One region of the Arthrobacter sp. 05L421 genome, then DNA from elsewhere that is predicted to be linked to it. Evidence: predicted binding sites of a transcription regulator. Region 1 holds the regulator's gene; the other holds the start of a gene.
The links. The regulator LexA, encoded in region 1, represses DNA repair genes until DNA is damaged. The targets are predictions, from matches to a motif close to TCGAACANNTGTTCGA.
Positions count from the first base shown of each region.

Region 2: AC1DKQ_RS15215 (LexA family protein) is a predicted target of LexA. The motif match lies at 1,812-1,827, and genes of this name have one in related genera.

Region 1 covers NZ_JBFTOC010000004.1:49,464-60,106, forward strand. Annotated here, with positions in the region: gene hisH (imidazole glycerol phosphate synthase subunit HisH) at 1-74, opposite strand, end outside; gene hisB (imidazoleglycerol-phosphate dehydratase HisB) at 71-697, opposite strand; gene AC1DKQ_RS06780 (histidinol-phosphate transaminase) at 768-1,886, opposite strand; gene AC1DKQ_RS06785 (LysM peptidoglycan-binding domain-containing protein) at 1,988-2,332, opposite strand; gene lexA (transcriptional repressor LexA) at 2,927-3,676, shown strand; gene AC1DKQ_RS06795 (ATP-dependent DNA helicase) at 3,782-5,869, opposite strand; gene hflX (GTPase HflX) at 5,964-7,571, opposite strand; gene AC1DKQ_RS06805 (class I SAM-dependent methyltransferase) at 8,142-8,756, shown strand; gene dapF (diaminopimelate epimerase) at 8,737-9,690, opposite strand; gene miaA (tRNA (adenosine(37)-N6)-dimethylallyltransferase MiaA) at 9,770-10,643, opposite strand, start outside.
Region 2 covers NZ_JBFTOC010000013.1:34,940-45,582, forward strand. Annotated here, with positions in the region: gene AC1DKQ_RS15200 (FAD-binding oxidoreductase) at 1-80, opposite strand, end outside; gene AC1DKQ_RS15205 (hypothetical protein) at 782-1,036, shown strand; gene AC1DKQ_RS15210 (Orn/Lys/Arg family decarboxylase) at 1,069-1,353, opposite strand; gene AC1DKQ_RS15215 (LexA family protein) at 1,841-2,272, shown strand; gene AC1DKQ_RS15220 (Y-family DNA polymerase) at 2,299-3,579, shown strand; gene AC1DKQ_RS15225 (hypothetical protein) at 3,634-3,972, shown strand; gene AC1DKQ_RS15230 (hypothetical protein) at 3,979-4,371, shown strand; gene AC1DKQ_RS15235 (alpha/beta fold hydrolase) at 4,410-5,204, opposite strand; gene AC1DKQ_RS15240 (ABC transporter permease) at 5,359-6,195, opposite strand; gene AC1DKQ_RS15245 (ATP-binding cassette domain-containing protein) at 6,192-7,136, opposite strand; gene AC1DKQ_RS15250 (DUF4097 family beta strand repeat-containing protein) at 7,169-8,014, opposite strand; gene AC1DKQ_RS15255 (histidine kinase) at 8,102-8,590, opposite strand; gene AC1DKQ_RS15260 (aldo/keto reductase) at 8,703-8,996, opposite strand; gene AC1DKQ_RS15265 (hypothetical protein) at 9,024-9,173, opposite strand; gene AC1DKQ_RS15270 (purine-cytosine permease family protein) at 9,188-10,642, opposite strand.

The DNA of each region.
Region 1 (10,643 bases):
CCCTCCGGGGACACCGGCTTGGTCGCGGCGGCGGGATCGATGATGGCCCCGTCGCGGAGCAGCGGGGCGCTCACAAGGCACCCTTTGTGGACGGGATGCCCTCGACGCGGGGATCCGGTTCGACGGCTGCGCGCAGCGCCCGGGCAAAGGCCTTGAACTGGGCCTCGACGATGTGGTGGGGGTCGCGCCCGGCGGTGACGTTCATGTGCAGGCAGATCCCGGCGTGCAGTGTGATCGCCTCGAAGACGTGACGGGTCAGGGAGCCCGTGAAGTGGCCGCCGATCAGGTGGTATTCCTGGCCTGCCGGCTCCCCGGCGTGGACCAGGTAGGGACGGCCGGAGACGTCCACGACGGCTTGCGCGAGGGCCTCATCCAGGGGCACGGTGGCCTCGCCGAACCGGCGGATTCCGGCCTTGTTGCCCAGGGCGGTCCGCAGCACCTCGCCGAACGTGATGGCCACGTCCTCGACAGTGTGGTGCACATCGATGTGGGTATCACCGGTGGCCTTGACGGTCATGTCAATCAGGGAGTGCTTGCTGAGGGCTGTCAGCATGTGGTCATAGAACGGGACCGACGTGCTGATGTCTGAAACGCCGGTGCCGTCCAGGTTGATCTCGACCAGGACCGAGGACTCAGTGGTGGTCCGTTCCATGCGTGCGGTCCGGCCCTCGGCGGCGGTGGATCCCATGTTGCTCATGTAGATGTGTCCTTTGGAAGAAGGCAGGGTGTTGGGCAGTGCGGCGGGGCGCGCGGGCTCCCCACCAAGTCTAGGCCTGCGGCTTTGCGGAGCCGTTCAGGATGCTTTCAAGGGCCTCAAGGAAGGCTGTGGTTTCCGTCTCAGTGCCGGCGGTCACGCGAAGGTGCCCCGGAATGCCGACGTCGCGGATGAGGACACCGGCGTCCAGCATGCCCTGCCAGACCTCGTGGGGATTCTCCAGACCGCCGAAGAACACGTAGTTGGAATCGGAGGCGGCCGGCCTCAGCCCCAGCCGCGTCAGTTCGGAGACGATCCTGTCGCGCTGGCGTTTGATGTCCTCGACGTCCGCCATGAGTGCCCCCCGGTGGCGCAGGGCGGCCAGGGCCGCGGCCTGGGTGATGGCGGAGAGGTGGTACGGGAGACGGACCAGGCGCAGGGCGTCCGCGACCTCCGGGGCCGCGGCCATGTAGCCGAGCCGCGCGCCGGCGAGGGCGAAGGCCTTGCTCATGGTGCGCGAGACGATGAGCCGTTCCCGGCCGGGCAACAGGGTGAGGGCGCTGGGCGTGCCGTCGTGGGCGAACTCGTGGTAAGCCTCGTCCACGATCACGATGGTTTGACTGGCCTCGCCGGCGTCATAGACGGCCTCGACGACATCAAGCCCCAGCCCCGTGCCGGTGGGGTTGTTCGGGGAGCAGAGGAAAACGATGTTGGGCTGCAGCTCGCGGACCTGCCGGGCCGCCGATTCCGCGCTGAGCCCGTAGTCCGCCGCTCGGGCACCGACGATGTATTCGGTGTCCGTGCCGGAGGCCAGCAGCGGGTACATCGAATACGTGGGAGGAAACCCAAGGGCCGTCCGGCCGGGGCCGCCGAATGCCTGGAGGATCTGCTGAAGGACTTCGTTGGAACCGTTCGCGGCCCAGATATTCTCCGCGTCCAGGCCATGGCCAAGGTATTCGGCGAGGGCTTCGCGCAATTCGGTGAACTCGCGGTCCGGATACCGGTTCAGCCCTGCGGCGGCGGCGCTGACGGCCTCGGTGATTGCCGCGCGGACATCGGCCGGAACGCCATGGGTGTTCTCGTTGACGTTGAGCAGGATAGGGACGTCCAGCTGCGGTGCGCCATACGGACGCAGGCCACGCAGATTGGTTCGGAGGGGCAGTCGGTTGAGGCGCTCAAGCTGGTCAGTCACTCGACCAGTTTAAGTGGTAGCGGCACGGGCGCTGAAACTGTGACGCCTGCGACGGCAATTGGGGGAGGTTAGTTGGGGGCAGGTACTTGGCTTGCCAGACTCTATTTGGACGGGACGAACAGCTGCTGGCCCGGCAGCACACGCGCGGCGTCCAGGTTGTTCAGCTGCACGATATCGGCCACGACGTCGCGGGGATCCCGGTCCGGGGCCACGGACCCTGCAATGGCCCAGAGGGACTCCCCCGGCTGCACCGTGACGGTAATGGTCGGCGTCACCGAGAGCTGATCCGCGGAATCCGCCGCCTTCGCAGGCGCGTTGAGGAATCCACTGAATGACAGAATGAGCGCCGTCAGCAGGATCAGCGGGACGCCGAAGAAGACGAAGCGTCCGCGCCGGGTGAGCCGCAGCGGCGCTTGCTTCGGCCGGCCGGCGGAACCAGCGGCCATCGCCCCTCGCGGTGCAGGCGACGTCGGGGAAATGCGGGGGCCGGCGTTGAGCGGGTACACATTGCCGTGACGGACGCTTCCCCGGTCGGCACCTCCCTGGCCGACACCTCCGTGGCCGATGTTGCCCTGGTCGATGCTGCCGAAATCCGCCACCCCACTGGCACCTGCACTGCGGTGGTGATTCGTGACACCCTGAACGAACGTGCCTTGAAACGCGTTTGAAGCTGACATGAACTGAGCCCTCCTGGACCATACGGTGCCGCCCGGCGTACTCCACGTACTCGCCGCCAACCGGCCGAACCTTCGAACATAGAACCGAACACCAGATCCGAAGTGAAAACTCGAAACTCGAACACATATTCGAACTCTGCTTGTTCTGTTTTAGCACTTACTAACGAACGATGTCGAGACTCGCTAGAACAAATGTTTGAAAAAGCCTTGCGGCTGGCCTATTTTTGAGGGACAGGACAACCACTGATGAACTCCCTGCGGGACATCATCAGTAGTTGATCAGCAGGGTCTGACATTTCAGACCGGAAGTTCCCGGTGACAGCAGCCACGGCAGCCGGGTGGAACGGAAAGGCATTGGCGAACATGGCAGCACAAGCCACCGGCGGCAGGGCCACCTCACGGAGCCCGCAGCCCGCCCGGGCGCCCAAGAGCCTCACCCCCCGGCAAAAGAAAATCCTGGAGACCATCCAGCGGTCCGTCACGGACAAGGGCTACCCGCCGTCCATGCGCGAGATCGGCGACACCGTCGGATTGGCCAGCCTGTCGAGCGTGACCCATCAGCTCTCCCAGCTTGAAAAGCTCGGCTACCTGCGGCGCGATCCGAAGCGCCCGCGGGCTATGGAAGTGCTCATGCCGCTGACGTTGGACGAGGGAACCACCCCGATTTCGGGTGTCGAGAAGTCCAGTGGCCTGCGGGCCGTCGGCGGCCTGTCAGTGACTGAACTCGCCAGCGCCACGGACACTGCAATGGTGCCGCTTGTCGGACGCATCGCCGCCGGCGGGCCGATCCTCGCGGACCAGGTGGTGGAGGATGTCATGCCGCTGCCCCGACAGCTCGTGGGCCATGGCGAACTCTTCATGCTCAAGGTGGCGGGCGACTCGATGATCGATGCCGCCATCTGCGACGGCGACTGGGTGGTTGTCCGCCGCCAGGGTGATGCCGTGAACGGCGACATCGTTGCCGCACTGCTGGACGACGAAGCCACGGTCAAGACCTTCCGCCAGCGGGACGGCCACACCTGGCTGTTGCCGCAAAACACCCAGTACGAGCCAATCCTCGGTGACCACGCCGTCATCATGGGCAAGGTCGTCTCGGTACTCCGCTCCCTTTAGCCGTCCCTGTCGGGCCGCCCTGGCAGAGTCGCCAGCCCTCAGAGTCGCCGGCCCTCAGAGTCGCCGCGTCATCGAGGATGGTCGGCTCCTGGTTCAGCTTGGGACTCAGCCCTTCGCGGAGTCCTTCGCCAGGCGCTCCAAGGCCGCCATGGCTATCGACGAATCGGTGGTGGGCCAGAACGGCGGCAGCGCGGCGCGGAGGAATCCGCCGTAGCGCTCCGTGGATAGCCGCGAATCCAGCACCGCCACAACTCCCTTGTCCGACGTCGAGCGGATCAGCCGTCCGGCGCCCTGCGCGAGCCGAATGGCGGCGTGCGTGGCCGAGACGGACATGAAGCCGTTGCCGCCGGCCTGGGCGACGGCCCGCGAGCGTGCCGTCATCAGCGGATCGTCCGGCCGCGGGAACGGTATCCGGTCAATGACCACCAGCCGGCAGGACACTCCGGGAACGTCGACGCCCTGCCAGAGGGACATCGTGCCGAACAAACAGGTGTCCGGCTCGTCCGCAAACTGCCGCACGAGCGCCGTCATGGTCGACTCCCCCTGGCACAGGATGCTGAGGCCCAGTCGGGGCCGCATGGCCTCCGCGGCTTCCTCCGCTGCGCGCCGGGAGGAAAACAGGCACAAGGCACCGCCGCCGGAAGCGCGGATCAGCTTCTCGAGTTCGTCCAAGGCCTCGGGGGACGTTCCGCGGCCGGGCTTGGGCAGGTGCCGGGCGACGTAGAGGATGCCCTGCTTCGGATAGTCGAAGGGGGATCCGACGTCGACGCCGGTCCAGCTCGGGGCGCCGTTGCCAACGAGGCCAAGACCGCCGGCAGCAGGTTCGAAGGCAGCGCCGATAGCCAGCGTGGCTGAGGTCAGGATGACGGTGTGGTCCGCGAACAAACCCTCGCGCAGACGCCCCGCGACGCTCAACGGGGCAACATTGATCAAGGCCGGCGAGCTCTCGTCCGGCTGGGAGTAGCCCTGCGCCGGGTCGAAGCTGCTGTTGCGGGAGAACCACACCACTTCGCGGTTTTCGCGCGCGGCCAAGAGGCGCTCACAGAGTTCCAGGATGACCATCAGGCGTGACCGGGCCAGCTGGCGTCCGCCGTCGGCCGACACGGAGCTGTCCCCCTTCGAATCAGACAGGGCGGCGCGGCACGCGTCGCGGAGCTGGTCGATGCAGTCCAGTTGCTCGCTGTTCAGCCCGTTAGGCATCAACCCGCTCGGGACGCCGTCGATGGCCAGCTCCAGGTGGGCGGCGGCATTGTTCAGCGCGTCCACCGTGATGCCCGTGTGCTTCCGGGCCCCGGACGCGGCGGCGTGCACCATCGCCACCGAGAGCTGACCGGATACAGCACCCGTGACGCGGTCCTGCAGTTCGTGCGCTTCATCTACCACCACGACGTCGTACTCGGGCAGCACCGCCAGGCCTTCGAAGGCGCTGACGGCGAGCATGGCGTGGTTGGTGACCACGACGTCGGCGTCGGCGGCGTTCTGCCGGGCAAGCTCGCTGAAACATTCGGCCGCGAGCGGGCACTTCTGCGCGCCGAGGCACTCCATGGAGGTGACCGAGACCTGGCGCCAGGCCCGGTCCGTGACGCCGGGCATGAGCTCGTCGCGGTCCCCCGTTGCGGTCCCCTCGGCCCATTCGCGCAGGCGGACGACTTCCTTGCCCATTTGCGAGGACGGCCCGCCAAGTGCGGCGGCGAAATGCGGCACGCTGGTGTCCTCCCCGAGGGAAAACAGCTGTCCCTCGGAAGGTTCCTCGGACGGGAACCCGCCCTCGAGCTTGTGCCGGCACACGTAGTTGGACCGGCCCTTCACCAGGGCGATCTTGACCGGCCGTGCCAGCGCAGGCGTGATGGTCTTGAGCAGCCTGGGCAGGTCCCGGCCCACGATCTGGGTCTGCAGCGCCAGCGTTGCGGTCGAGACCAGGGTGGGCTTGTTGCTGGTCAGCGAATGGGCGATCAGCGGAATCAGGTACGCCAGGGATTTGCCGGTGCCGGTGCCGGCCTGGACCAGCAGGTGGTCGCCGCTGTCTATCGCGCGCACCACCTGCCGGGCCATTTCGTGCTGGCCATCGCGGCTCTGGCCGCCCATGCCAGACACGGCACGGTCGAGCAGTTCAACCACAAACTCCTCGCCGGCCGCGCCAGCAACTGAATCTGGGCCGCCGTCGGAGTCGGCCGATGCGTCCGCAGGCTCCATGTCCTCCGACGCGTCCGCAGGTCCGGCGGCGTCCAATTCAACGTCAGACGCTTTGGCGTCCGCGGGTTCGGCGTCGGCCTTGGTCACCGCAGCCTCAGTCATTGCTGATGAAGGGATCCAGTTCGGCGGCGAGTCCTTCACGCACCATCACCACGGCTCGGGTCCCGGTTTCCTCGTGGTCGAGGCTGAGGATCTCGGCGTCGGTCTCGTGGAGCTTGCTGAGCAGGTCCCCGCGGTTGTACGGGATCAGCAGTTCAAGCTTCACGCTGGGACGCGGAATGCCGTCGCTGATGGCCTTGAGCAGCTCCGGAATACCTTCACCGGTGCGGGCTGAGACCACCACGTGGCGCGGTTCGCGCTGCTTGAGCCGTTCCACCACAAACGGGTCGGCGGCGTCAGCCTTGTTCAGGACAATGATTTCCGGAACCTTGCGCGCGTCGACTTCGCTGAACACGGTCCGGACAGCGGCGATCTGGCCTTCCGGATCCGGGTGCGAGACGTCGACGACGTGCAGGATGAGGTCCGAGTCGGCCACCTCTTCGAGCGTGGAGCGGAATGCCTCCACGAGCTGGGTGGGCAGGGACCGGACAAATCCCACGGTGTCGGCCAGGGTGTACCCCAGACCGTCAGCGGTTTCGGCCTTGCGGACGGTGGGGTCCAGGGTGGCGAACAGGGCGTTTTCCACCAGCACCCCGGCGTCGGTGAGCCGGTTCAGCAGCGAGGACTTCCCGGCGTTGGTGTATCCGGCGATCGCTACCGAGGGGACAGCATTACGACGGCGGTTGGCCCGCTTCGTTTCCCGGGCCGGCTTCATGGCGGCGATTTCGCGGCGCAGCTTGGCCATCCGGGTGCGGATCCGGCGGCGGTCCAGTTCGATCTTGGTTTCACCGGGACCACGCGAGCCCATGCCGGCGCCGGCGCCGCCCACCTGGCCACCGGCCTGGCGGGACATCGATTCGCCCCAGCCACGCAGACGCGGGAGCAGGTATTCCAGATGCGCCAGTTCCACCTGCGCCTTGCCTTCGCGGCTCTTGGCATGCTGCGCGAAGATGTCCAGGATCAGCGCCGTGCGGTCGATGACCTTGACCTTGACGATGTCTTCCAGTCCGCGCCGCTGGGACGGGGCCAATTCGGCGTCGACCACTACGGTGTCGGCGCCGGTGGACACCACGATGGCTTTCAGTTCCTGCGCCTTTCCGGAGCCGAGGAAGGTTCCGGGATCGGGCTTGGCCCGCCGCTGGACGAGTCCGTCGAGGACCTCGGAGCCGGCGGTCTCGGCGAGGGCCGCGAGTTCGCGCAGGGAGTTCTCGGCATCCGCGAGGGTGCCTTCGGTCCAGAGGCCGGCCAGGACGACGCGCTCAAGGCGCAACTGCCGGTATTCGACCTCGGTGACGTCTTCGAGTTCGGTGGACAGGCCCGCCTTGCGGCGCAGCGCGTGGCGTTCCTCGAGATCCTGCTGGTCGCCGTCGAAGTTCGTGTACACCTCGTCCAGGCGGGAGATGGCCTGCGCCTTGCCGAGTACCGACGTCGGGCTGCCGGTCGCACCGGCGCCTCCGTTGGCGCCGGTTCCGGGGCCGCTGCCACGGCCTGCGCCCGGGGCCGGGGTGTCCTTGGACAGGATCCGGTCGATTACAGCCTGAATCTCCTCAGGACTCATGTCCTGGGCTGCTGAATCGGGTCCGGTGTTGGGGTGGCTGGTCATGGTCTCCTTTAAGGGTTCGGCACTTTCAGAATAGTGCCGATTGGTGCTCTGTGGGGCGGTATTCGCGCTGGGCTGACGGCGGGGGGTCATGCACGCCTCCTGGAATGCCCGCGGCAACAGTGCCGGGGCGGGGCTGGCTCCGTCTGGAGCGGTGGCTGGGTGAAGTGTAGAAGAGACAGATGCGCCCGGCTGTGGGAAACCACAGATTGTGGAGATCGGCGCCTGTGGAACACGCTCCCTGTAGAAATCACAGGGAGGTAGGAGCCGTCCGCCAGGCCGGGCCCGGGAGCGGCCCAGGGAGCACGGTGTCAGCAAAACAAGGTGCCCGGGAAAATGGCTGGATTCCAAGTGGTGCGTGTGCCCCGCGGGTGAGAAAATTCACCCTTGCGATGGTGCACTCAGCGGAAGGCGTTTACCTGCGTCGCTCCGGGGGGACGGGATGTCGCTGCTGGGAGAGACTAGGCCCGTGCCGGCTACTTGGAGATGAAGATCATGTTTTTTAGCCTAGCAGACGTCAAGGCTCCCGCCCGGTTTCCCAAGGGGGTGGGCCGCCAACTAATCTGGCCCATTATGGAGTCTGCACATTATTTCAGCGCCCAGCCGGCCGGGCCCTTTACCCGCAAGCCGCTCACCGTGGACCTTGCCGGTGAAACGCGCCGGCTGCAGACGTCCTCAGGGATCTTCAGCCCGGACGGAATCGACAAGGGAACGGCCGTACTTCTCGCCGACGTTCCGGCTCCGGCGCCGCAGGGCAACCTGCTGGATATCGGCTGCGGCTGGGGACCGATCGCCCTGACCATGGCCCTGCGGGCACCGCACGCCCACGTCTACGCGGTGGACGTGAACGAACGCTGCGTGACCCTCACCAACGAAAACGCCGGGCTGTTGGGGCTGAGCAACGTCACCGCCAGCACGCCGGACGCCGTGGACCCCGAACTGCGCTTTGACACTATCTGGTCCAACCCGCCGATCCGGATCGGCAAGGATGAGCTTCATGCGCTCTTGCGGCTTTGGATTCCCAGGCTGGCGCCGGGTGGATCCGCCTGGCTCGTGGTGCAGAAGAACCTCGGCTCGGACTCGCTGCAGCGCTGGCTGGCGGCGGAGCTCGACTCCAGCTTCAGCGTGACCCGGGAGAGCACGTCGAAGTCGTTCCGGATCCTTCGGGTCAGGAAAGCGTCCCGCTAGCGACAATCACAGCCGGGCCGCTGAGTTCGACGTGTTCGTGCCCCTCCGGGCCCAGGAAGAAGTTCACGCCGACGACGCCGCCGGGAACATGGACGTTCCACGCGTCCGGTGCGTCCTGGCCGGCCCAGTGGCGAATAGCGACGGCGGCGGCGCAGGCGCCGGTACCGCATGACTGGGTCTCCCCCACCCCACGCTCGTGAACCCGCATGGTGATGGTGCCGGTGCCGTCGTGGACCAGCGGTTCGGACGGCACGACGAATTCGACGTTGGTGCCGTGCGGCGGCGTCGGGTCCACCCGGGGGGCCGTGAACAATTGCGTGGCCTCGAGTTCGGCGGTCTCAGCCAGGGCCACCACCGTGTGCGGGTTGCCCATGCTGACAGAAAGGGCTGGCCGGGCAACTTCGAGCCCCTCGGCGCTGACGAGCGAATCCATGGCCCGTGCGGTGGCCTCGCCCGGGAAGATGAACTCCCAGGGGCCCATGTCCACGGCGTAGCCCGCAGCTGTCCGCACGATCGTCTTGGCACCGCCCCGGGTTCCAATGACGAGGGACTCGCCTGCCGGAAGGTCCACGAGGCCTTCGGCGATGAGGAAGTGCACAAAGACGCGGACTCCGTTGCCGCACATCTCGGACAGCGAGCCGTCGCCGTTGCGGTAGTCCATGAACCACTCGGCGTCAGGGTGCGCGGCCAGCAATTCCTGCCCCTCGGGCAGGAGCCGGGAAGGAACGGCACGGATCAGTCCATCGCCGCCGATGCCGCGGTGCCGGTCGCAAAGCGCCGCGACGTGCTCGGGGCTGAGCGAGAGTGTGCCGTTGGGGTCTGCGATAAGGACAAAGTCGTTGCCCGTTCCGTGGCCTTTGGAAAACTTCAGACCGCTGAGCGGTGCGGTATCGCCGGCAGTGCGGTCAGCGGCTACGGCTTGGGATTCGTCCATGCTCCAAGGTTACCGTTCCGCCCTGACCGCTCCGGCACCGTGACCGTGACGGTTACAGATACCCTGACCGTTACGAACGCTACGCCGGCGGCGGAACGGGCGCCGTGCGGCACAGTGCGGCGGCCTCTGCCACCAGGTCAGGATCGTGCCAGCCCAGCCAGGTGACCCGGGGATCGGCCCGGAACCAGGTCAGCTGGCGGCGCGCGAACTGCCGGGTGGCGATGATTGTTTCGTCCGCGGCCTGCTCCAGGCTGGATTCGCCGTCGAGGACCCGGAGGAACTGGGCATAGCCGAGGGCGCGTGGCGCGGTTCTGCCGGTGCGAAGCCCAGCGGCGTCCAGCCGGCGCACTTCGTCCAGCAGTCCCTGGTCCACCATCGCGTGGACGCGCTGGGCAAGGCGGTCCCTCAGCAGTTCCCGTTCCACGCCGAGGCCGATCTGGACGGCGGGCTGGAAGTACTCGCGGGCCGGCATGAAGGAACTGAACGGGCGACCGGTGAGTTCGAAGACCTCCAGGGCGCGGATGATCCTGCGGTCATCGCCCAGCCTGCCCGCCGACACGGGGTCCACTGCTTCCAGCCGTTCCCGCAACGGCGCAGGTCCCGCCGTGGCCAGTTCCGTCTCGAGCCGGTGGCGGATGTCCGGATCCGTGCCGGGGAACTCCAGGACATCGAGCGCGGCTCGAACGTAGAGTCCCGAGCCGCCGGCCAGGATGGCCCGTTTCCCCCGGCTGTGGATGTCGGCGATCAGGGCACGTGCCCGTTGCTGGAAGTCCGAGACGGATGCTTCCTCGGTCACGTCCAGTATGTCCAGGAGGTGATGGGGAACGCCCCTGCGTTCGGCGTCGGTGATCTTGGCGGTGCCGATGTCCATGCCGCGGTAGAACTGCATCGAGTCGGCGTTGATGACTTCGCCGTCGAGCTCGAGGGCGAGGGAGACGGCCAGATCTGATTTG
Region 2 (10,643 bases), on a different contig from region 1:
CCCTCACATGCAGCCAACCCCGCCGCAACGAGTCCCACGGTCGCTCCCGTGAGGACTTTCCTTCGGTCGATCATTGACATGGAGAAAGCCTATGCTCACACGGCTTTTTCGGCAGCGATGCAGTCACGCAAGCTGCGCGTGTGTTCCTACCGCGCGCATCGGGGGGACAAGAACTGACCGGCCGCTCCAAGACCTCTTGGACAAGGCAAGCCCCGATCCCCCCGTGAGGCTCCAGTGATAACAACTTCTCCTCGCCGGGAGCGTGGATGCCAGGTTCCTCGAATCCGGGATCGTCGACGGGGATACCAGCCTCCAACCGGCCGACCTCCAGCCCGCCGGTTCGGGGGCCCGTCAGCGAGTCACAAAGCGCCCGCTGGTGTACTTTCTGCCCGCACGACCGACCGTGCGCACACGCGTCGTCGCAGGTCACCCCTCCCCTTGGCAAGAAAAGCCGTGATTTAGCCGCCAGATGGCGGGAGACGTCACATTCTTTCCACATTGGCAGGGCTCAAAACCAAGACGCTCTTAGAACCGGTGCGCTGCAACCCTGGACAGATACATCCGATCAACGTCGGTCAGCGCCCAAGCTGGCCCCCTACCGCAACATGTTCTGAACGCTCGCCCGTATGGCCTGGGGGCTAGCCGCTGTGGCATCGGCGGAGCTGAACTGGACAGGGTTGTCTCCCTGGCATAAATTCGTCTTTGGCAGCGCGCCGTGGCGCGCTGCCAAAGCTTCGGCGGCGGAGCATCCTGGAGATGCAAAAGGTACAAAGGAACAGATATGAGCGCGCATTTTGACCGGTTCCTCGCAGAGGCCTTGACCGATGACCGGGAAACAGACGGCGGGTTGGACCAGGAAGAGCTGTACGGACTGTACACCAGCTGGTGCCTGATAAACCAGAGCCAGCCAGAGCCTGCCGAAGCCCTCTGGGCGGCCCTCGAAGGCCGCCGCATCAAGCCTGAGGACAACACTCTTGCCATGTCCGGTCCCGCCGCGTTGGATTACATCGTGGCCAGTTCCCCCGACCTGGCGTAACTGGCACGACGAAGAGTTGGCGGCGCCTGTGCTTACCGCCTGACGGCCCGGATGGTTTGCAGGGACGGGTCGGCCGGGTCGGGGAGCACCATGCCGGCCTTCAGGCCGGATTCGAGGTAGTCGATGATGGCGGTGTTGATCCCTTCGCCAGGGACGACGACGGGGATCCCAGGCGGGTAGGGGGTGATCTGCTCGGCGGCCGCGCGCCCTACCGCGTTCTTAACCCAACTCCACGGCCAGGATAAGCACGGGACGTAGACTGCCCTGTTATGCTCCTGGCGGCGCAGGTGGTTTCGTTGGGTCAGCAAGGAAAGCACCAAGTCGCCTACCGACATCCTCCGTCGTCCAGAACGAGACCCGTTGCGGACCGTCCGCGGCATCAACGTCCAATTCCACGGTGAACCCAGGCTCGTCGCCTATAGTCCGGCTAACGCCGAAGCCGATCAGCCGGTTGTGACCCGGCAAATCTCCTCCCATGAGGATGCTGATTCCCGCGGATCCTTCGGGACCCTCGTCAGACGGCGAGCCGGTGCCGCCATTGACCATCCAACGAGCACCGCCCTCCAAAACCGCCTTGTGCCCGGCACAGACAGGCACTTCCAGGCGGGAACCGGGCATCAGCTTGTAGACGACTGTTGGAGTCTCGGGACAGCGCAGCACAGAGCACGTGGTCATGCTGGCGATGCTACCGAAGGGGAAGGGGATCTGGAGTCCGGATCCCCCGCAACTCCGCAAAGCGGTTCTTTTGTCGGTCCGTCCGGCTACACTGAATGAATCGAACATATATTCGAATAAAGGTGTGTTGTGGGCGTTGTTGTCGGTCCCCGCGTGATAGATGCGGGCATGTCGTTGTTATCCGTGCTGATCTCTCCGGTTCCCGTCGCGGCGGGGTACCCGTCCCCGGCGCAGGACTACTTTGATGGCCGGATTGACCTCAATGAGCACCTGATCAAGGACATCACCAGCACCTACGTCGTGCGGGTGTCCGGGGATTCGATGGAGGGCGCCGGCATCAGCGACGGCGATGAACTGATCGTGAACCGCGCCCTGGAACCCAAAGACGGGTCCGTTGTCATCGCCGTCCTGGACGGGGAGCTGACCATCAAGCGGCTGCGGGTCACGGGAAGCGGGGTGGTGCTGCAGGCGGAGAATCCAGCGTACCCGGACATCCGGGTCCCGTCGGTCTCGGATCTGGTCATCTGGGGCGTCGCGACCCGGTGCCTGCACCATGTGTGAGGCCAGCCATGTCTAAGCCGGCCACGATGCGGCGGATGCCGCAGATCGCACACGTGGATGTGAACTGCTTTTACGCCTCGGCCGAGCGGGCGTTCGACCCGTCCCTGGAGGGCCGGCCCGTCGTCGTCCTGTCCAACAACGACGGCTGCGCCGTCACCCGGTCCGCGGAAGCCAAGGCCCTCGGCATCCCTCTGGGCGAGCCGTGGTTCAAACTCGCCCCGCGCGCCAAGGAATGGGGGCTCGTTGCGCTCTCCAGCAACTACGAGCTCTACGGTGACATCAGCGCCCGGGTGATGGAACTGCTGGGCCGGTACTCCGCCTGGCTGGAGGTGTACAGCATCGACGAGGCCTTCCTCGGCGTCAACGGCACCCCGGAGGAACTCCTGGCCCTGGGCCGGAGCATGAAAACAGCCGTGCGGCGCAACGTCGGGGTACCTGTTTGCGTCGGGATCGCCGGGACCAAGACCCTGGCGAAGCTGGCCAACAAATGGGCCAAGAACAACCCGGCCTTCGACGGGGTCTGCCACTGGGACTCCGTGGCCGCCGCCGACAGGGAATCCCTGATGCGTCGACTGTCCGTGATCGAGATCTGGGGTGTCGCCACCCGGCTGACGAAACGGCTCAACGCCCTCGGCATCCAGTCCATCCTTGACCTGTCCCGGGCCGATCCGGTGATGATCCGGGACCGCTTCTCCGTGGTCATGATGCGCACCGTCCTGGAACTGCAGGGGACCCCGTGCATCCCGATGGAGGAGGAACGGATCGGCCGCGACCAGCTCATCTTCTCCCGCTCCTTCGCCACCCCCATCACCACCGTCGGCGGCATGCGGCAGGTCATGAGCGTCTACGGCCAGCAGGCCTCGGCGCGGCTGGCCAAACACGCACTGCAGGCCAAGGTCCTGACCGCGTTCGCCGGCACGTCACACTTCAACCCCAAAGACACCTCCTACCCTTCGGTCTGCGTGCCGCTGCCGATGCCCACCGCGGACCCGGTCCTGCTCACCAGGGCTGCCCACGCACTTCTCCCCCACATCCGCGGGGGCATTCGGTACGCCAGGGCCGGCATCATGGTCACCGACCTCCGTCCCACCGGCAACCAGGCACCCCTGGCCCTGTTCGAAAACCCGCACGAGGAACGCCACGTCGGCACCCTCCTGGAGGACGTGGCCCGCCGGTACGGCCGCGGCTCCATCGGCCTGGGCCACGCCGGAATCCGGGGCGGACCGGACTGGACCATGAAACGGGACATGCTCTCCCCCCGCTACACCACCCACTGGGACGAACTCCCCCTCGTCAAAGCCGCCTAACCCACCACACGCCCGCACCACCGCACTGAACTGCTCCATGAAAGAACTTCCGCCATGACCCCTGCACCCGAAGCCCCCGCCCAGACCCACGGCCTACAGGTCCGGACCGACCAGCAAGGCAAGCCCCTCGCCATCCGGCACGACGGGCGTATCTGGGTAGTCGATCCCGGCACGGAATCCCAGCGCTGGTCCGGAAGTGGCACGGACTGGGACACCCGGCGCGCTCCGGCCGCAGGCAGCGGCGGCCGGGTCAGAACCGAACACTGGCGCGTGCAGGCCCGCCTCGGCTCGACGTCTGCGCTGCGGACCTTTACGCTGCGCCGTGAATCTACATTGCGCCGTGAACGGCCCTCTCCGGTGTGGTTCCTCGAGCACATCAGTGACAGCGACTAGGCACCAGTGCCAGCGAACCGTCAACCCATCAGCGGTCAAACATGGGAGGGGATCAGAAAAGAATTCACGCTGCCGGCCCTGGACCAGGTCCACCGCCGCCTCTCCGAGCTCATGGAGGACCCGGAACCGGTAATGCAGCAACTCGTCCGCGTCTTCATCGACGACGGCACCTTCTGCCCCGGATTCCAGTTCCTCCCCGGCGGGCAGCTCCGCCCGCCGGTAGTTGAACTCTTTCAGCGCGCGCTGGAGCTCAAGATCCCGCACAACTACTTCACGGTCTGGATGGTCACCCCATCCCGGGACCTCGCCGGCTCCCGCCCCATTGACCTCCTCAAAGCCGGCACCACTCCCCTGCTTCGCGCGCTGGAAGCCTTCGGTTCGCGGCAGCCCGGCCGGTGACGCTTCAGTTTCGAGCGCTTGAAGCGACGCCCGGCCCTTTAGTCTCGTATCGACGCGATAAATGAGTTGACCAGATCGACGACGGGGCCTGCCGGAATCAGCGTCTGGGCATGATTGCGGCCTGGCAGGGCTTGGAACTGGGCCGTGGGCATGAGCCGGGCCGCCCGTTCCGAGTCCGCATGCCGAAGCGGATCCTCCGTGCCGGCGAGCAGCAGGGTGGGTGTGTCCATTTTCCGCAGATCCGCCTCCGGGATTCCGGGTTCGTCCTCGCTCCGGCGGAAGTAGGCGCGCAGGGCAGCGGGGTCGTTGGCGAGAAACGCTGCGGCGGTCTGCGGATCGATTTCACGACCTGTAGCGTCACCCCACTGGCGCAGAAATTCTGGCACGCCGCCCCGGTCCAAGGCCTGGTCATATCCGGGGAAAAAGATCGATTCAATTTGCCCGGCCGGCGAGCGGTAAGTGCCGCCTGCGGAAGTGAACGTCTTCACACGCCCGGGACTGCTGGCGAGCAGGGAGAATCCAACTCTCGCGCCCGCGGAATACCCCAAGTAGTGGGCTGCCTGCACACCTGCGGCGTCCAGAACCGCCAGAATATCTCCGACCAGCAGGTCCATGCTGTAGGCGTCTTCGTGCTGCGGTTTGTCGCTCCGGCCATGCCCCCGCAAATCCAGGGTCAGCACGCGAAAGCGCTCCTCAAAGGCCTTCGTGTAGCCGAGGCCCCGCCAGACGGCGCCGGAAAGCCCTGAGCCGTGCACCAGAACGATGGCCTGGCCGGCGCCCGATTCCTGGAAGGATATTCGGACGCCGTCGACGGCGTTGAAGGCTTCACCCATGGCCTGCTCCTCCTTTAGGGACCCTTTAGGGACAGTAACGACCCTAGTCGCGCCCCGGCGGCAAACCGCAACAAAACCGGCGGCGGCAAGCCGCAACGGAACCGGCGGTCGCGATAATCTCGCGGCCGCCGGCTGTTACAGGTGAGACTTGGGCTCAACGCACCGACTTCCGCTCGTAGATCGCCATCGACCAGGCGTACCCGGCGACCACGATCACGACGCACCATCCAATCGCCAGCGCCGGGCTCCAACCGAGCGGGGTGCCGAGCAGCAGCCCGCGGATGGCCTCGATGAACGGCGTGAACGGCTGGTACTGCGCGAACCACTGCAGCCACTCCGGCATCGACGCGGTCGGCACGAAGCCGCTGCTGAGGAAGGGCAGGAAGGTCAGCAGGAGGGGCCAATTGCTGGCTGTCTCCACCGACTTCGCCTGCATGCCCATGGCCACCCCGAGCCAGCTGATCGCGTACGCGATCAGCACCAGCAGACCGGCGGCGGCGATCCACTCGACCGGCCCGGCCGTCGGGCGGAAGCCGATCAACAGGCCGACGCCGAGCACCAGCGCGACGGCGATGGTCGCCTGGATGGTGTTGCCCAGCACGTGCCCGGCGAGCACGGCAGCCCGCGAGATCGCCATGGTGCGGAACCGCGCCGTGATGCCCTCGGTCATGTCCATCGCGACCGTCGTCGCGGTGCCGCCGGCGCTCCCGGCAATGGTCAGCAGCAGGATGCCCGGCATGATGTACGCAACGTACGCTTCGCGCCCGCCGGCCGGATCCGCGCCGGGCAGGCCTGCGCCGAGTGTGCCGCCGAACACGAACACGAAGAACAGCAGGAGCACCACCGGCCCCACGATGGTGAACACTGACAGGCCGGGGTAGCGCACCATGTGCAGGAGGTTGCGGTGCAGCATCGTGAGCGAGTCGGCGACGACGTGCGAGCGCCGGCTGGTGCCCGGGGCAGCCTTGCGCTGGGCGGTGATGGTGGTCATGACGCGGTTCCCTTCGTGTCTGCCCGGCCGGTGAGCGCGAAGAACACGTCATCGAGGTCCGGGGTGTGGATGCTGAGGTCGTCGACCTCGACGTCGGCCGCACCGAGGCGGTCCAGCACGGTCCGCAGCGCGCCGACCCCGCCGTCGCTGGGCACGGTGAGCGCCAGCCCGGCGTCGTCGCGATCGGACTCCCCGAGCAGGCGGGAGGCGGTCTCGAGGGCCGCGGCGTCCGCGAACCGGAGCCGGATGTGCCCGCCGGGCACCAGTCGCTTGAGCTCGTCCGGCGTCCCATCGGCGACAATGCGGCCGCCGTCGAGCACCGCGATGCGGTCCGCGAGTTCGTCCGCTTCTTCGAGGTACTGGGTGGTGAGCAGGACGGTGGTGCCGTCCGCGACGAGGCTGCGCACGATGTCCCACATCGTGTGGCGGCTGCGCGGGTCAAGGCCCGTGGTGGGCTCGTCGAGGAAGATCACGCTCGGTGTCGCGACGAGGGTCATCGCGAGGTCGAGCCGACGCTGCATCCCGCCGGAGTAGGTGGCGAGCGGCTTGCGGGCGGCGTCGACGAGGTCGAACTGCTCGAGCAGCTCGGCCACCCGGGTCTTTGAGCGCTTCGCCCCGAGGTGGCGCAGCCGCGCCATCAGCAGCAGGTTTTCCTCGCCGGTGAGCAGTTTGTCCACCGCGGAGAACTGGCCGGTGAGGCCGATCGCGGCGCGCACGCCGTCGTGGTCGCGGACGACGTCGCATCCGTTGACGAAGGCTGTGCCGGCGTCGGGCCGCACGAGCGTGGACAGGATGTGCACGGTGGTCGTCTTGCCGGCGCCGTTCGGGCCGAGCAGCGCGGTGACGGTGCCGGCGTTGACGGTGAGGTCGACGTCGTCGAGCACCACCTTTCCGCCGTAGGACTTCCGCAGCCCGTGGACTGCGATCGCTGGGGTGTTCATGTGCGTGGTTCCCTTCTGTTGGTTGCCCGGATTTACCGCGCGCGCCGGATGTTGATGTTGCCGTGCTGCGTGCGTGCGCGCACTTCGACGGTCCGTTCGGACGCGTCGGGGGCGCCGTCGCCGTCGAGCTCGTTGCGGACGTGCCCGGCCTTCGAGGACAGGTCCAGCCAGGCGGCAACGCCGGGCCGCACGCCGATGGTGACCTGGCCGAAGCCGCTTTCGACCTGGATGGAACCGCTCGAGACCTCTGCCAACTGGATGCTGCCGTAGGCGGTCTTCGCCGTAACGGAGGCTCGTGCCTTTGTGATTTCGAGGTCGCCGTAGGAGAGCTTCGCGTCGAGATCTCCGCCGGAGTCCCCGATCTGAATGGTGCCGTGCGATGCCTTGAGAATCGCGTCGCCGGTGACCGTGCCGACCCGGATCTGGCCGTGGTCGGCCGTGATCTCGATGCCGCCGTCGGCGGTGCCCACGGTTGCGTTGCCGTGCGAGGCGCGCAGCCACAGGTCGCCGGCGGCGTCGACATCCACGGGACCGAGCGAACTCTTGATGCGGGTGGCGCCCAGGCGGCCGACGGTGCGCAGTCCGCCGACGGCGATCTCGGCGGCGAGCCGCGACCCCGTGGGCAGCTCGACCTTCACATCGACCGACTCGGTGGGGCCGATCCAGCTGAGGCGGGGCTTCGGGCCTGTGATGGTGAGCCGCTCGCCGTCGACGTCGACCCTGGTCTCCTCCGCGCCCCGGCGGTCCACCGCCTTCTCGGGGTTGGTCGGCGACACGGTCACGACTGTGTCGGTCCGGTCGCTGGCGAAGACATCGATCGCGCCGACCTGCAGGTTGATGGCGAGGTCGATCGGGCCGGGGGTGTTGTAGGTGGGCATGCTAAAGCCTGCCTTTCTCTGCGCGTGTTCGTGTTGCCCCGCGGGTCCGCGGGGTTGGTGAATGGTGAGGGTGGTGGGCCGGGCGGGTTAGCGCGCCCAGCCGGCGAAGTTGCCGCCGGTGCGCAGCGTCCGCTGCGTGGATCGTCGTTGCTTGGGTTGGAGGGCGGCCGCAATCGCGCGGACCAGCCAGGTGTTGACGGACATGCCGTCGGCGGCCGCCGCCTCGTCCACCCTTGCTTTGAGGGCGTCCGGCAGGCGGAGCGTTGTGCGCGAGGTGCTCGCGTCGTCGAGGTCGACGGTTGCCGCGGGCCGCTCGTCACTGTCCGGCTCGATGTTCGGCTGGGTGACTACGAACTCGATCTCGCGTCCGCGCAGCCGCATGTCGACCGCCCCGGGCGCGAGGTCGCGGGTGATCTCGCCGGCCGCGGCCGACAGAGCGTCGAGCAGCACGAGCCGCACCGCGGCATCCAGTCCGGCGGCGAGCCGTTCGGCGACGGCGCGGGTGTCCTCCGTGCCGTTCTCCGCGGCATCCACTAATTGCCGCTGCAGGTCGCTGACGTATTGTCCAAGTTCCATGCCACCATATTGACACCACTATGGTGTCACGTCAAGGGATTGTGGTGTCATCGGTTTCGACGCGCAGATGACCGCGTCCGGGGATGCTTCTACTGTCGTTGGCTCGGACCGGTTATTCACCGGATGTTCCGCCAACATCGGCAATGAGGTTCAGCGCTTGGATCGCGTCGGCCGGCAGCTCGAGGGCGGCAGCCGAAACATTGTCCCGGAGGTGCGCGAGTGAGGACGTGCCGGGGATGAGCAGGATGTTCGGCGAGCGTTGCAGCAGCCACGCCAGGGCGACACCCATCGGGGTTGCCTGCAGGCGTCCACCGACCTCCCGGAGGGTGCCGGACTGAAGCGGCGTGAAGGGCTCGGCGATTGAACCGGGGGTGGGACTCTCAAACCCGCCGACCCGCAGATGCATGATTGATGCCCAGACCCACAGCCTCGTTCAAGACGGCGAGGCGAGCGCAGCGTCGCGGGCGGCGGGCGGCCCGAACACGTGCGGGCCGGCCAGCTGCATCGCCCCATATCCCATGCGGGTCAGCGTGAGATCCTCCGCGAGTGCGAAGGTCCCCCCGGGGAGCTGTCCGGATGCCATGTCTTGCCTCACGTTCAGGGCTCGAGGTGCATGTTCGCGGCTTCCTCTAGCTCGGCTGCCTGGGCCTCGGCCAGTCGCATTTCCGCGGCCGTGTCGATATGGCGGGTGAGCACCCAGTAGAGGAAGCCTGAGACAGGCAGCCCGATGAACAGCGAGATGTCAGCGCCACCCATGGCCTCGGCCGCCGGTCCGATGAAGAGTTTTCCGGCGGCGAAGAAGGGAATCATGACCACGAAGCCCACGAGGTACGCGACAATTCCGGGCCAGCCCCAGCGTCCGTAAATGCCATGGGGGTGGAAGATCTCCGCGATGGCATAGTGACCCTTGCGCACGATGAAGTAGTCGGTGAGGTTGACCGCTGTCCACGGGATGAAGAAGTACAGCACCAGCAGCAGGAAGTCGTTGAAGTTGGCGAGGAAATCGGCGGATGCGATGTTGGCGAAGATGAGTGAGATGACCGCGGTGATCACGATGGTGACGACGCGGATTCTGATAGTGGGGCGGATACGGCGCAGACTGTCGATGGAGGAGATCAGAGTAAGGGATCCGCCATACATGTTCAGCGCCGTGACCGACACAAGCCCGAGGGCTGCGATGAACAAGGCGATCGACCCGAATCCCGGGAAAAGTTTGTCGGCAGTGCCTTGGATCGAGCCGATGGTCTCGAAATCCTTGCCTGCGGCCGCGGCGATGAATGAGCCCAGGAACATGACCCAGATACCGCCCAAGGCGCTCCCCCAGAACGTCCACTTGAACGTCCCCCGGGCGGATTCCGGCGGGAGGTAGCGGGAATAGTCCGAGACATAAATGGCCCAGGAAATCTGGTAGCCGGCGGCCACGCCTAGTTGCCCGAGAAACGGGACGAGGTGGAAGTCGGATATGGCGAACGCGCCGCCGGGCAGGTCAAGGTGGGTGAGCACCGCCACCGTGAGCAGCGCCAGCATGATGATGGTGAGGTATGTCAGGTAGCGCTCAAAGCCGTGGATCAGGTCGTAGCCGAACAGCGCGATTACCGCGGCGATTATCGTGACAACCCAAAACCAGAGCGTTTCGCTTCCGATGTGGACGGACCCGGCCACGGCCTCGCCGGCCAGGATTGTGTTGAAGACGTTGAATCCCGCGTACTGCAGGTACGCGAACAACCACACCAGCAAGGCCCCCACGTACCCAAACTGCGGACGGGACTGGATCATTTGGGGCAACCCGAGCTGCGGGCCCTGCGAGGAGTGCGCCGCCATGAACAGGGTGCCCACCAGCACACCAATCGCGATCGCGATCAACGACCAGATCAGATTCCCGCCCGTCGTGATGCTGATCAGCCCCACCGCGAGCGTGGCGATCTGGGCGTTGCTCATGAACCAAAGCGGCCCAATGTGCGAGACCTTGCCGTGCCTCTCATTGAGAGGCACGTAGTCGATCGACCGGACTTCCAGTCCCCGGCCGCTCACCGGGCCCGTGGCTGTACTCATG